DNA from 2 places in the Tardiphaga sp. OK246 genome. Region 2 is predicted to be linked to the other one. Evidence: riboswitches for the same ligand, from Rfam matches in the RefSeq annotation. Region 2 holds a riboswitch; the other holds the start of a gene.
The links. Region 2 has a riboswitch for S-adenosylmethionine ahead of CHC01_RS23505 (O-succinylhomoserine sulfhydrylase). Riboswitches for the same ligand answer to the same signal wherever they lie in the genome.
Positions count from the first base shown of each region.

Region 1: another riboswitch for S-adenosylmethionine. It lies ahead of metX (homoserine O-acetyltransferase MetX); the one in region 2 lies ahead of CHC01_RS23505 (O-succinylhomoserine sulfhydrylase).

Region 1 covers NZ_FZOX01000008.1:5,970-13,607, forward strand. The annotation lists gene clpB (ATP-dependent chaperone ClpB) at 1-480, opposite strand, end outside; gene CHC01_RS27820 (MOSC domain-containing protein) at 712-1,488, shown strand; gene CHC01_RS27825 (hypothetical protein) at 1,656-2,081, shown strand; gene CHC01_RS27830 (TIGR02594 family protein) at 2,240-2,884, opposite strand; gene metW (methionine biosynthesis protein MetW) at 3,226-3,912, opposite strand; gene metX (homoserine O-acetyltransferase MetX) at 3,915-5,117, opposite strand; SAM riboswitch at 5,205-5,284, opposite strand; gene CHC01_RS27845 (chorismate mutase) at 5,488-6,339, shown strand; gene hisC (histidinol-phosphate transaminase) at 6,366-7,469, shown strand; gene CHC01_RS27855 (prephenate/arogenate dehydrogenase family protein) at 7,471-7,638, shown strand, end outside.
Region 2 covers NZ_FZOX01000005.1:443,413-451,050, forward strand. The annotation lists gene apaG (Co2+/Mg2+ efflux facilitator ApaG/CorD) at 947-1,339, opposite strand; gene CHC01_RS23490 (OpgC domain-containing protein) at 1,582-2,838, shown strand; gene CHC01_RS23495 (SGNH/GDSL hydrolase family protein) at 2,835-3,593, shown strand; gene CHC01_RS23500 (SGNH/GDSL hydrolase family protein) at 3,593-4,564, shown strand; gene CHC01_RS23505 (O-succinylhomoserine sulfhydrylase) at 4,720-5,901, opposite strand; SAM riboswitch at 5,985-6,064, opposite strand; gene CHC01_RS23510 (2'-deoxycytidine 5'-triphosphate deaminase) at 6,172-7,278, shown strand; gene CHC01_RS23515 (outer membrane protein) at 7,378-7,638, opposite strand, start outside.

The DNA.
Region 1 (7,638 bases), on a different contig from region 2:
ATAAGCGTTTTCGGCCGTGGCGGAATCCGCCGTGCGGCCCTTGCGCAGCGCATTGATCGCCGCGTTGAGATTTTGCGGCGTGACGCCGCCCTTGTTGAGCAGGCTGCCGGCCTCCGAATCCTTGTCGAGCGCCAGCGCAAGCAGCAGCCGCTCCACGGTGACGAAACTGTCGCCGGCTTTTTCGGCGGCCTTTTCGGCGGCATCGAAAGCGCGCGCGGTCGCCGGCGCCAGATAGACCTGCCCGGCCCCTGCGCCCGAGACCTTGGGTATCTTGCCCAGCTCGGTTTCCGTCGCCTTCAGGATGGCGCGGGAGTTGCCGCCGGCGCGGTCGATCAGGCCACCGGCCAGACCTTCGCTATCGTCCAGCAGAACTTTCAGAATGTGCAGCGGCGAGAATTGCTGATGGCCCTCGCGCACGGCCAGTGACTGTGCCGACTGGATGAAGCCGCGCACCCGTTCGGTGTATTTCTCAATATTCATCGTGTGTTGTCCCTCGGCCTGCCCTGTCCGCCTCGAAAGCACGGATGGGGCATCTTCATTGGGTTTCCGCAGGCCGCATTGATGGTGGTCAACCGGCTGCGGTCGTCGCTGGCGTCAAAACCAGCTTGATGCAAATGTGGGCAGCCAGTTCCCGAAACGGAAGGGGTCCGCATAAAATTCCAATCGGCCAGGCGATGGCGCCGCGGGCCCAAATCTCTTAAGACCGGAACCATGCCAGAACAGTCTTACGCCAGCGTTGCCAGCATCTACCGCTATCCCGTGAAGGGCCTGACGCCCGAGCCTCTGGAACAAGTCACGCTGAAGCCCGGCCAGACCCTGCCGGCCGACCGGCGCTATGCCATAGAGAACGGCCCGATCGGGTTCGACCCGGCAGCACCGCAATATTTTCCCAAGACCCAGTTTCTGATGCTGATGCGCAACGAGCGCCTGGCGGCGCTGCGCAGCCACTACGACGACGCCAGCCATACACTGACGATCCGGCAGGATAATGTGGAGGCAGCGCGAGCCGATCTGCAGACGGCCGAAGGACGTGCGGAAATCGAAGCGTTCTTTGCTGCAAATTTTGCCGCTGAACTACGCGGACCACCCAGGGTGCTGTTCGCGGACGGCCATAGCTTTTCGGACGTGCCGCGCAAGGTGGTGTCGATCATCAACCTCGCCAGCGTCAAAGATCTCGAAAAAGCCGTCGGGCAGCCGGTGCATCCGCTGCGCTTTCGCGGCAACCTGCATGTAGCGGGCTGGCCGGCCTGGCATGAATTCGAGTTGATCGACCGGACGCTCGCCATCGGCAGCACCCGGCTCAAGGTGGTGAAGCGCATCGTCCGCTGTGCAGCGACCAATGTCGATCCGGATACGGCCGCGCGGGATCTGACGATTCCGAAAACGCTGCTGCAGACCTACGGTCACGCCGATTGTGGCGTCTATGCCGAAGTCATCACAGGCGGCACAATCGCAGCGGGCGATCGGATTGAGGTGGAAGCGTCGTAACGCGCGAAGGCGCTCCCTCGTCCTTTTCCCCTTGTGGGCAAAGCCGTGGTCGGCGCGTAGCCAAGCACTAACTCAGTAAACGGAGTACGCTTCAACAATCTGCGCGCTATGGCACGCCAAGTTTAACTGGTAACATGCTTCCATTGAAGATGGAGTGAAGCGGAGCAATGCGGAAGCTCATTCTGATCGCCGTCGGGGTATTTCTGGTGCTGCCCGCCGCGCTCTTCGCAGGTTCGATGGCCCTCTTCCTCCATTCGCTGTCCCGAGTAGACGATTACCCCGCATTCCTGTCGACGCTTCGGCACAACGGCCCGACAACCTACAGCAAAGCTCAACAAGACTTCGCGGATCTCATTTCGCGGAGCTTTCCGCCCGGCTCGAGCGCAGATCAAACTATCTCCACAATTTCAAACGGCGGATTCGAAATCGCCGTTGTTCGACCGGACTCAATGGGATTTCAGCCTAATACGACCGGCTTGATCTGGAACCGCCGTGCAGGTCCATGCACCGAGCAATACTCGATCAAGGTGTCTGAGGACGGCGCAGGACGGGTTAAAGACGTGTCTGGACAGATGCGGCCGATCTGCCTGTAGCCGGAACGACGCTCCCTTTCCTTCTCCCTTGCGGGAGAAGGTGGCACGGCCGAAGGCCGTGACGGATCAGGGGGACAGCTAGGCTCGGGTTTGTGGCTACCCCTCACCCGTCCGCGCTTCACGCGCCCCCCCCACAAGGGGGAGGGAAGTAAGAATCTTCAGCTCGTCGGCATCACGTAGGCGTAAACGCGACCACGCGAATACACCGACTCGGCGACGCGGTTGCCGTGATTGCCGGAGACAATGATCGGGTTGCCCTTGGCATCGACGCCGGAGACGACACCGACATGACCGCCGCGACGACCGCGCGACATCACGGCGATGGCGCCGACCTGCGGACCGGAGATGCGCTGGCCATAGCTCGAGAACGAGCGCGCCATATCAGACCCGGTGCCTTGATGGCCGGTGCGCTTCAATACGAGGTTCATAAACGCTGCGCACCACAAACGACCGCGGGCCGTCGGATTGCCGCGGCCGATGAAGCTGCGCGCTGCATCGACGATGCCTGAACCGCCGAAGCCGCCGGAAGGCTGGTTCATGCTTGCATTGGCGTTATTGAAATTTGTGGAGTCGCCGAATGAAGGCGCCTGCTGTTCGACTCGGGCACTGCGCCGTGCATACCGTGCGCGATGCCGGACGTGATGACGCGTGCTGTGTGTGTACTTGCCGACGTGGTGCGAATGACGCGAAGCGCCGTGATGAGGACGTGCCGACGCGGGAGAGACTGACGCGAGAACTGCCGCCGAACACACCGCAAGAGCCGAGATGCGAAGTGCACGGCGATACGCAAAGAACTGAACCATACCGAATTTTTCCTCTTAACACCCCCGAACCCCATCGGCCCAAATACGCGGGCCAACAATCGGGACGGGCGTGGTAACGAAGTTGGTATGGCGATAACAAGACCTAGAACGGTTCAAGTGACGATTTTTTAACGGCGACATCGGAGTGAATCGCTTCAACTTCAACGGACGCCATACGTATAGACATAGCAGCCACCCATTCGACAGAATGCGCGCTTATATTACCTATTACAATTAGCTTTTACGCACATCTTTGGCGTGTATCGCAGGCCGACACACGGCGCGAAAAGCCGCATCAAATGCGGTACTTCTGTTTCCATCAGGCAGAAATCTACACGCGATCAGGGTTGCGCCGATTTACTCGCGCGGCTCAGCAGGAAAACGCCCTGCTCCCCGAACATGTTCCAGAACCACCACGGCGCATTGAGGCGCAGCGGACGACCATAGAGATCGAGCGCAACGGCGCGCTCCATCTTCACGTTGATCTCGTCGCACAGCTGCACGAAGTCCTTGATGGTGCAGAAGTGAATGTTCGGCGTGTCGTACCACGTCGCCGGCAGATTCTCCGTACGTGGCATGCGGCCGCCGACAAGCAACTGCACGCGCATTTTCCAGAAGCCGAAATTCGGAAACGACACGATCGCGCTGCGGCCGATGCGCAGCAGATTTTCCAGCACGACGCGCGGCTGCCGCGTCGCCTGCAGCGTCTGCGACAGGATCACGTAGTCGAACGCATCGTCGGGATAGTTGATCAAGTCCGTATCGGCGTCGCCCTGCACCACTGCGAGGCCTTTGCCGACACAGCGGTTGACGCCCTCGCGCGACAATTCGATGCCGCGGCCGTCAATGCCGCGGCTTTCCAGCAATTGCAGCAGATCGCCATCGCCGCAGCCCACGTCGAGCACCTTCGAGCCCGGCTTGATCATCTCCGCGACCAGGAGGTGATCGCCGCGATAGTCCTGCGTGCCGCGCGGCGCCGGCGTCGCCACCGCAGAATTCAGCGGCAAGGCTTGTTGTGGAAACGCCATCTCTATGTCCCCGTAACAGGCAGGCCGCGCACGGAGGCTGCGGAGTTCAGAAATGCACCGGCGATATCGAGGAACTCGGGCACGTCGAGCAGGAAGGCATCATGACCCTTGTCGGTTTCGATCTCCGCAAAGGACACGCGGACGCCGCCGGCATTCAGCGCGTGCACGACGTCGCGCGATTCTGCCGTCGGGAACAGCCAGTCTGATGTGAACGACATCAGACAAAAGCGCGTCTGCGTATCGCGAAACGCTTCCGCAAGCTTGCCGTTGTGGTCGGCTGCGATATCGAAATAGTCCATCGCACGCGTCAGATAGAGATAGGAGTTGGCATCGAAGCGCTCGACAAAGGACGAGCCCTGATAGCGCAGATAGCTCTCGACCTGGAAATCAGCATCGAAGGAGAATGTCGGCAACTCCCTGTCCTGCATGCGGCGGCCGAACTTGCGGTGTAGAGCGGCATCCGACAGATAGGTGATATGCGCGGCCATCCGCGCGACGCCGAGGCCGCGATGCGGATGTGTGCCTTCCTCGAAGTAGCGCCCGCCCCGCCAATCGGGATCGGCCATCACGGCCTGACGGCCCAACTCGTGGAAGGCGATGTTCTGCGCCGAATGCCGCGTACTGCAGGCGACCGCTAGCGCGGAGAACACGCGCTCCGGATAGGCCGCGGTCCATTGCAGCGTCTGCATGCCGCCCATGGAACCGCCGACGACGCAAAACAACTGACCGATACCGAGACTGTCGATCAGCATCGCCTGCGCACGCACCATGTCGGGAATGGTGATGACCGGAAAATCCAGTCCCCATATCTTGCCGGTGGCGGGATTGGTCGAGGCCGGACCGGTCGAGCCCATGCAGCCGCCGAGCACATTCGAACAGATGATGAAGTAGCGTTCGGTATCGAGTGCCTTGCCGGGGCCGACCAGCGTCTGCCACCAGCCGGGCTTGCCGGTGATCGGATTGATATTGGCGACGTGCTGGTCGCCGGTCAAAGCGTGGCAGACCAGGATGGCATTGGATTTGTCGGCGTTGAGCGTTCCGTAGGTCTGATAGGCGATCTGGAACGGGGCGAGGTCGACGCCGCAATCGAGCCGCAGCGGCTGATCCATGCCAAAACCCGCGACCAGCGAGGTCGGATGATCGGCTTCATGTCCACGCTCATCGGGGCGGACAACCGGACTCTTCACCAGTTCGACATTTACCATCTTGATACCGGCCTCCTCAGGAGGTTCTCAAACCAAAACCGGAATCAGGCCATAAAAAACCCGGCCTGAACAAATAGCTCGGCCGGGATCAAACTGTCCCCGGCCTGTTTAGCGAGTTGTTTAACGTGGCTGCAAGCCGGCCGGCTCAAATGACCACGGAAGAGACCAGAAACTAGTCCCACACCCGCCTGTCGTCAATATGGGCATACCCCGGTCAAATTGCCCAACTGCCCTGCGGCCAGATCTTCCATGTTTTCTTTGCTTTCCGGCACCGTCTTACCTAATCAATGGCCGTGCCCGCCGGCTCCCCGGAGCCGGCCCGGCAAGCTCGACGGGACCTATCACGCCTCCCGTCCCGAAGGTTTTGAACATGTCGAAATTACCACCCGCCCCGCCCTCGCTGGACGAACTGCGCAAAGAGATCGACAGCATCGACGCGCAGGTTCACGCCCTGTTGATGCAGCGCGGCGACATCATCGACCGGCTGATTTCCGTGAAGCAGACCCAGGAGGTCGGCTCGGCCTTCCGACCGGCCCGCGAGGCCGACATGATGCGCCGTCTGGTGCAGCGCCATCGCGGCATCCTGCCGATCGACACCGTCGAGAGCATCTGGCGGGTGATCATCTCGACTTTCACTTACGTTCAGGCGCCGTTCTCGGTGCATGCGGATCTGTCGCTCGGCGAGAGCGCGATGCGGGATTCCGCGCGCTTTCATTTCGGCTTCACGGTGCCTTACGTCGCGCATTTCAGCGCCGCCGCAGCGGTCGAGGCCGTGGCCAAGTCCAAGGGCGATCTCGCGCTGGTCTCGGCGACGTCCAGCCGCACGCCGTGGTGGATCCCGCTGGAAGCCCTGGGCGCGCCGAAGATCATCGCACGCCTGCCGTTCATCGAACGCGCCGACCATCCGGCCGCATTGCCGGTATTCGTGGTGTCGCGCGTTGCCGACAGCGCCATGGTGACCGAGGTCGAGATGTGGAGCGTGCGGGTGTCCGGCTGGAATGCCGAGACCGCGCGTGCGCTGTCGCCACTGGCCGAAATCGTCGCCGTGCCGGATACCGCCTTTGACGGCGCGGCGCTGCTGATCTCGATCACGAGAGCCTCGAGCCTCGACAAGATCAAGTCGGCGCTGATCGAAGCCGGCGCCTCGGTGCGCTCCACGGCTCTCGTCGGCAGCCACGCAACCCGCTATACCGTGGCCGCCAGCGACGCACCGCGTTCGTAAGCCAATCTGACGTTCTGGAGTTGAAGATGTCCCGTCCTGTGCCGAAGCCCGGCATTCTCGATATCGCGCCCTACACCCCTGGCAAGAGCCCGGTGGTGGAGCCCGGCCGCAAGACCTACAAGCTGTCGGCCAACGAGACCCCGTTCGGTCCGTCGGCGCGCGCCAAGGACGCTTTCGCCACCGCTGTCGCGCATCTCGAGGATTATCCGGAAGGCACGTCGAAGGTGCTGCGCGAGGCGCTCGGCCACCGCTTCGGCCTCGATCCCGCGCAGATCATCTGCGGTGCCGGCTCCGACGAAATTCTCAACCTGATTGCGCATGTCTATCTCGGCCCCGGCGACGAGGCGATTTCGACGACGCACGGCTTTCTGGTCTACCCGATCGCTACCCAGGCGAACGGCGCCACCAATGTGGTCGCTCCGGAAACCAACTTCACCTGCAACGTCGATGCGATCCTGAAATGCGTCACGCCGCGCACCAAGCTGGTGTGGCTGGCGAACCCGAACAACCCGACTGGCACTTATCTGCCCTCCTCCGAGATCAAGCGCCTGCGCGCCGGCCTGCCGGAGCACGTGCTGCTGGTGCTCGACGCCGCGTATTGGGACTACGTGACCAAGGGCGACTACGACAACGGCCTGGAGCTGGCGAAGACCACCGAGAATACCGTCGCCACCTACACCTTCTCGAAGGTGCACGGCCTGGCCGCCTTGCGGATCGGCTGGATGTTCGGCCCTGCGCACATCGTCGATGCGATGAACCGGATTCGTGGGCCGTTCAACGTCTCGGCGCCGGCGATGATGGCCGCAGTGGGGGCGATCGAGGACACCGGCCATGTCGAGATGTCGCGCACATACACCGCCAAGTGGATCGGCATCCTGACCGAGGAAATCACCAAGCTCGGCATCGAGGTGACGCCGAGCGTGGCCAATTTCCTGCTGATGCATTTTCCGGCGACCGGCAAGACCGCAGCGGATGCCGATGCGTTCCTGACCAGGCGCGGGCTGGTGCTGCGCGCCGTGACCAATTACGGCCTGCCGAACTCGCTGCGCATGACCATCGGCACCGAGGAAGCCAACAGGCTGGTGATCGAGACGCTGCGTGAATTCATGGCATCGAATTCGGGGCAATGACGTGAGCGCCACGCCGCCCTTCAAACGTATCGCGCTGATCGGGCTTGGCCTGATCGGCTCGTCGCTGGCGCGCGGCATCCAGCAGCTCGGCCTTGCCGGTGAATTGGTTGCCACCGACAATTCGGCGGCCGTGCGTGCACGCGCCGTGGAAATCAAGCTCGCCGACCGC
Region 2 (7,638 bases):
ACCAATTGGTGCGGCGAGGAAACTCAATCCACACTCGTCATTCCGGGGCGCGGCCGGCACTTGCCGGACGCGAACCCGGAATCCCAGAGTGTTTTACGCTGTCGGAGACTCCCAGGCGGGGATTCCGGGTTCACGTGCGCAAAGATGCGCCCGCGCCCTCAGGCAAACCAATTGGTTTGCCGGGGAATGACAGTTTGGGGCCGCAAGACAGCGCCTAAACATTTTTTCCTATCCTCTGTTGACAAGATCCCTGCCTTGATTATATTCCCCTCTGTCCTGCCCCACCGAGAGGGGCGATCGCGATCGTCACGTTCGCGGGGCAGGATGCGGTGGACGCCGGAGATGCGGCGTTACGCGGTTCATGGGGGACGTCTGTCTTCGGGCAGGACGGATCTGCGCCAGCACTGCCACTGGCAAGGAGACGGCCGGCCTTGGGATGGACAGACCCCTGGACAGTGTGACGGACGACCAAGTCAAAACGCGTTCGGCTTACTCGCTTGAGGCTCCCTTCCCATCGCCTTGGGACTTTAATTCGCGATCGGAGCGTTCGTCGAGGCAAAGTGCAAGCAACCGAAAAAACACCGCAGGCGGAACGTCGGGCACTGGCTCGGCGCCTCCGAAAGTCCTGATGCATTCACTATTGCGGAAGACCGCATTCGCATCAGGCCCAAGGGTGCATCGGGCACCCGGCGTTCCGCACGCCCTCTCACAAGGGGGCGGGAATGCAAGAGACGACGGCGCCCCCGCGCCGCAAACAATGGGGGCGATGACGCATGTCTGAAGGGCCGTGGCTGTTTGACAGTTGAATCTGCGATGAGGCCGTAGGATGGGTAGAGCGCAGGCGCATCTTGCGCCGGAGCGAAACCCATCACCAACATCAACATACGGTGGTGATGATGGATTTCGCGAAGACGCTCTACCCATCCTACATTTCTACGGCGGTCGCCTAATTCAGCACGCGTTTCCCGTCCGGTCCGTCCAGCGAAAACAGCGGCACGTCGATCTCGAACGGCTCGCCGGTATCGGTCACCATCTGATAGGTGCCTTCCATGAAGCCGGACGTCGTCGGCAGCGGCACGCGCGATGTGTATTCGAAGCGTTCGCCGGGCCCGAGTACGGGTTGCTCGCCGACGACGCCTTCGCCGCGCACTTCCTGCATGCGGCCGGATGCATCGGTGATGATCCAGTGCCGGGTCTTCAACTGCACGGTCTCTTTGCCGGCATTGGTGATGACGACCGTATAGGACCAGAAGAACTGTCGCTTCTCCTGCGACGAGCTTTCAGGCATGAAATTCGGTTCGACGGTGACTTCGATCTGTCGTGTTATGGCGCGGTACATGGCGGTGTCATCGTTCAAAATGCGTCGCAAGCATAGCGAAAAACACGTTACCGGCCAAATCCAGGGAAAATCGGCGTGGAGTGCTGCGCGGAACGGCGGCAACCCATCGCGGTTTCAACATAGTTACCGCATAATCGATCCCTGATTTGGCTATGACGTGACGGATCGCCCCATGCAGATGGCCTGCGTGGTGTGGGGCGGTCGATTTTCATCATGCGACGATTTCCGTTGAGCGGTGCTGAATGACCTCTGTTGCCGACCCGATTGCCGGCCATCCCCACGCAGATGCGTCCTCCCACGTGTCCGCGTCGCGCGCCTCGACGCGTGCCGATGCCGTGTCGTTTCCCGTCGCAGGCACCGAACGCGAATTGCGCCTCGATCTGTTTCGCGGGCTGGCGCTGTGGCTGATCTTCATCGATCACCTGCCGCCGAATATCCTGACCTGGCTGACGATCCGTAATTACGGTTTCAGCGACGCCACCGAGATCTTCATCTTCATCTCCGGCTATACCGCCGCTTTCGTCTATGGCCGCGCGATGCAGGAGCAGGGCACGCTGGTTGCCAGCGCGCGCATCTTCAAGCGGGTCTGGCAGATCTATGTCGCCCACGTCTTCCTGTTCACGATCTTCCTCGCGGAAATCTCCTATGTTGCGACGCGGTTCGAGAACCCGCTTTATTCCGAGGAAATGGGGATTCTCGATTTTCTCAAACAGCCTGACGTGACCATCGTTCAGGCGCTGTTGCTGAAATTTCGCCCGGTGAACATGGACGTGTTGCCGCTCTATATCGTCCTCATGCTGTTCCTGCCGCCGATCCTCTGGCTGATGCGGCGCCGCGCCGATCTCACGCTGGCGCTGTCGGTCGGTCTTTATGCGCTGACCTGGGAATTCGACCTGCATCTGACGGCCTATCCGAACGGCGTCTGGGCCTTCAATCCGTTCGCCTGGCAATTGCTGTTCGTGTTCGGTGCCTGGTGCGCGCTGGGCGGCGCCGTCAGGATGTCGCGGATACTGTCATCCAACATCACGCTCTGGCTCTGCGTGGCCTATCTTCTGGCGGCGTTCTGGGTGACGCTGACCTGGTACATTCCGCAGATCCACCATCTGCTGCCGAAGGTCATCGAGCAGTGGATGTATCCCATCAACAAGACCGATCTCGACGTGCTGCGCTTCGCCCACTTCCTGGCGCTGGCGGCGCTCACGGTCCGTTTCCTGCCCAAGGAGTGGCCGGGGCTGAAATCGGTCTGGCTGCGGCCGATGGTGCTGTGCGGCCAGCACTCGCTCGAAATCTTCTGTATCGGGGTGTTCCTGGCCTTTGCCGGCCATTTCGTGCTGGCTGAGGTCGCCGGCGGAGCCGGCATGCATGCCTTGATCAGCTTCCTCGGCATAGTTGTTATGTCAACCGCCGCCTGGGTGTTTTCGTGGTACAAGGGCGTCACTGTCAAAGGCGGATCCCGCGCCAAACGATCCGACGCGGATCTCGCAGGAGGGGAAGCATGAAGGCCGTTCTGCGGCTCACGATGCTGGCTGGCCTGCTGGTGGCGGCTCCTGTCCGGGCCGAACCGCCCGCGCATACCTGTGAGGTTCCCGCCTACCTCCTGACCTCCGAAAGCACCCTGCCCAAGGTCGAGGCTGCGGCCAAACCGGGCGGAAAGCTCGATATTCTGGTCATTGGCAGCCGATCCTCGGTGATCGGGGTCTCCGACCATTCCGCAGCCTATCCGAACCGCCTGCAGGCCTATCTGAAGGAGAAGCTGCCGGGCGTCGAGGTGAACGTGGCGCTGGAGCTGCAGGTCAAGAAGACCGCCGAGGAAATGGCCCCGACCCTGGAACAGCTGGTAACGGACAAGAAGCCGAACCTGGTGATCTGGCAGACCGGAACCGTGGATGCCATGAAACAGGCCGACGCCGATGACTTCCGGAACGCCCTGGATGAGGGCGTTGCCGCCATGCAAAAGGCCGGAACTGACGTCATTTTAATGAATCTGCAGTACAGTCCACGCACGGAGACGATGATTTCCGGCTCCGCCTACCTAGATAATATGCGTGTGGTGGCGCAGCAGCACGACGTCCCGCTGTTCGACCGTTTCGCCATCATGCGGCACTGGAATGAGAGCGGTGATTTTGACCTGTTCAGCGCGTCACCCGGCATGGAGCTGGCGAAGCGGGTGCATGATTGTCTTGGCCGGGCACTTTCGACCTTTGTCGTCGATGCGGCTAAGATCAAAGCAGCGGATTTGAGGATTCAGCGTTAATGAGTTTCGTCGGCCATTTGTCTCGCTTTGCTGTCGTCGCTGCCTTTGCTGCCTCTACGACTCTCGCACTCCCGATCTCATCGTCCGTCGCGCACGCCGAAGCGGCGCAGGCCGCCCCAGCTGACGGCAAGGGCGCCGATCAGGGCGTTGCGGTGAATGATCCCGCGGACGCCGCGAAGAGGGGCGTCGCTGCGAAGGCCATCGACAAGGTCAAGGAAGTCGCAAAGACCGCGACCGATATCTTGAGCCGCGTCCCCTGCCGTACACCGAAAGGCGGCATGAAGGCGATGGGCGCGCTGCCGCATGTGGCCAGCAAGCTCGTGGCCGGCAAGCCCGTGGTCATCGTTGCGTTCGGCTCGTCCTCCACCGAAGGCTATGGTTCGACGGCGCCGGAATTCACCTATCCGAACCGCCTTGCAGCGCAGCTGCATCGTGCTTACCCGTCGGCCAACATCACCGTGCTCAACCGCGGCAAGGGCGGCGAAGATGCGCCGGAAATGATGGCGCGGCTGCAGAGCGAAGTGATCAATTCGAAGCCTGACCTCGTGATCTGGCAGGTCGGCACCAATGCGGTGCTGCGTAATCTCGATCCCGGCGAAACCAGCAAGATGGTGGAAGACGGCGTCGCCCGCATTCAGGCCGCAGGCGCCGATCTGGTGCTGGTCGATCCGCAATATTCGCCGCTGGTGAATACGCGTCCCGAAGGCACCAGCAAGATGGTCTCGCTGCTGCATAAGGTGGCCGAACTGCGCAAGGTCGGCATCTTCCCGCGCTTCGAAGTGATGAAGGAATGGCACGAAGGCCAGCAGATGTCGTTCGACAGCTTCGTTATTGCCGACGGCCTGCATATGAACGACTGGGGCTATGCCTGCTTCGCACAGTTGCTTGGCGACAACATCATCAAGTCGGTCGGCCAGGTGAAGCTCGGCATCAACGAGCCGCAGATTCAGCAGGCGCAGAAGCCGCTGTAAGTTCGAAGAGGGGCGAATGCCTCTCAGCCGTCATTGCGAGCCCGCGAAATTCGCCTTCGGCGATTTTCGCTGAGCGAAGCAATCCAGTCTTGCTTGAAAGAAAGTCTGGATTGCTTCGTCGCAAGTGCTCCTCGCAATGACGATGGAGAGATTGGCTACGCCTTCGCCAGTGCCGCCTGAAGATCTTCGATCAGATCGTCACGATGCTCGAGGCCGGCCGAGAAGCGGATGAAGCCCTCGGTGATCCCGAGTTCGAGCCGCGCTTCCAGCGGCAGGCGCTGATGCGTCGTTGTCGCCGGATGCGTGACCAGGCTCTTGGCGTCGCCGAGATTGTTGGAGATGCGGGCCACTTTCAGCTCGTTGAGGACGCGGAACGCCGCTGCCTTGCCGCCCTTTACCTCGAAGCCGATCAGCGTCGAACCCGCACGCATCTGCTTCTTCACCGTTGCCGCCTGGGGATGATCCTCGCGGCCCGGATAGATCAGTCGCGAAATCTTCGGATGCTGGGCGAGCACATCCGCGATCGCCGCGGCCGTCTGGGTTTGCCGCTCGACGCGGATCGCCAGCGTCTCCAGTCCCTTCACCAGCGTCCACGCATTGAACGGTGAGATCGAGGGGCCGGTCTGGCGCAGATAGTTGTGAATATGCTCGTCGATGAAGTCCTTCGACGACAGGATGATGCCGCCGAGGCAGCGCCCTTGCCCATCGATGTGCTTGGTCGCCGAATACACGACGACATCTGCACCGAGCGCCAGCGGGCTCTGCCAGAGCGGCGTCGCGAACACGTTATCGACGATCAGTCGCGCACCGCCGGCATGGGCGATGTCAGCGATGGCTGATATGTCGAGCACGTCGAGCGTCGGATTGGTCGGACTTTCCAGGAACAGCGACTTGGTGTTTGGGCGCATTGCCTTCTGCCACTGGTCGAGGTCGAGGCCGTCGACGAGGGTGAACTCGATGCCATAGCGCGGCAGCAGCTCCTCGATGACGTAGCGACAGGAGCCGAACAGCGCCTTGGCGGCGACGACGTGATCGCCCATGCGCAGCGGCGCGAGAATGGCGGTGGTCACGGCGGCCATGCCGGTGGCCGTCGAGCGTGCAGCCTCCGCACCTTCGAGGTCGATCATGCGGCTCTCGAACATCGACGTATTCGGATTCGAAAAGCGCGAATAGATGAAACCGGGATCTTCGCCCTTAAACCGCGCCTCGCAGGCTTCTGCGGTCTCGTAGATGAAGCCCTGCGTGAGGAAGAGGGCTTCGGACGTCTCGTTGAATTGCGAGCGCAGCGCGCCGGAATGAACGAGCCGGGTTTCGGGGCGATAGGACTTCGTAGACATGTGACCTCCAACGTACCCGCGTAACACGGGCACAAAAAAACCGGCCTGGACGGACGTCCTCAGGCCGGGATCGCATGCTGGAAGGACATGTGTCCCCGGCCTGTTTAGCGACTTATTTTACGTGGCTGCAAGCCGGCCGGCTCAAATCACCACGGGATAACGATGTGCATATTCCCGCTTGCCCTTTTCGTCAAGGCGGGGCTGAGATAACCGGTAAAGTCGCTATTTTTCAGTGTATTCTCGCTGAAGGACGACCGAAGGACGAGACCTGTGCCGTTTACGCTTGCCCCCGATGCCGATGGAATTCTGCCCGACCGCATGATTGCGGCGATGGCCGATGCAGGCCTGATCCTGCCGGAATATCCCTTCGTCGAGAGCCAGATTCAGCCCGCCAGCCTCGATCTGCGGCTCGGCTCCATCGCCTATCGTGTGCGCGCCAGCTTCCTGCCGGGGCCGAATTCGACGGTCGCCGAGCGCATCGACGAGCTGAAGCTGCACGAGATCGATCTGTCCGATGGCGCGGTGCTCGAAACCAACTGCGTCTACATCGTGCCGTTGATCGAGAGCCTGGCGCTGCCGCCGAACATCTTCGCGGCTGCCAATCCGAAGAGCTCCACGGGGCGCCTCGACGTGTTCACGCGGGTGATTGCTGATGGCACCAGACGGTTCGATGTGATCGGTGCGGGCTATCACGGGCCGCTTTATGCCGAGATCAGCCCGAAGACATTTCCAGTCCTGCTGCGCGAAGGCTCGCGCCTGTCGCAGGTCCGTTTCCGCGTCGGCGATGCGGTGCTCGACACCGAGGCGCTGGAAGAACTCCACGCGCAGGAGCCGCTGGTCGACAGCGACACGGCCGACCTCAACAATGGCCTCGCGCTGTCTGTCGATCTCTCCGGCGAGAATGCCTCGGGCTTCGTCGGCTACCGTGCCAAGCGCCATACCGGCGTGGTCGATATCGATCGTCGCGGTGGCTACAGCGTCAATGAGTTCTGGGAGCCGATCTCGGCGCGCAAGGACGGCACGCTGATCCTCGATCCCGGCGAGTTCTACATTCTCGCCTCCAAGGAGGCGGTGCAGGTGCCGCCGGACTATGCCGCCGAGATGGTGCCATTCGATCCTCTGGTCGGCGAATTCCGCGTCCACTATGCCGGCTTCTTCGATCCCGGCTTCGGTCATGACGGCGCCGGCGGCAAAGGTTCGCGCGCGGTGCTGGAAGTGCGCTCGCGCGAAGTGCCGTTCATTCTCGAACACGGCCAGATCGTTGGCCGTCTCGTCTATGAGCGCATGCTGGACCGCCCGGATGCCCTCTATGGCCAGCGCATCGGCTCGAATTATCAGGGCCAGAGCCTGAAACTCTCGAAGCACTTCAAGGTCTGACACGCACCGCCGGTCATCGTGGCCGAGAAAGAAAAAAGGCCCGCATTGCTGCGGGCCTAAGTTTTTTCTGGAGACGAAGTAGACGATAGATCGTCAGGCTTACTGAACGAAGCCTGCGCCGAAGTTGCCCAGATTGAAGCGATAGTTCAGGCCGGCCTTGATCGTGTGCTCGTCGTTCTTGAAACCACCAACGGCGAGGGTCGGCGTGATGAAGTTGACGTTGCCGAAGTCGTAATACTGGTACTCGACCTTGCCCGACCAGTTCTGGGTGAACAGATATTCGAGACCGCCGCCAACCGTGTAGCCATCGCGGCCACCATCGCCGGCAAAGCCGTTGGTGAAGCGCGAGTCAGCCCATGC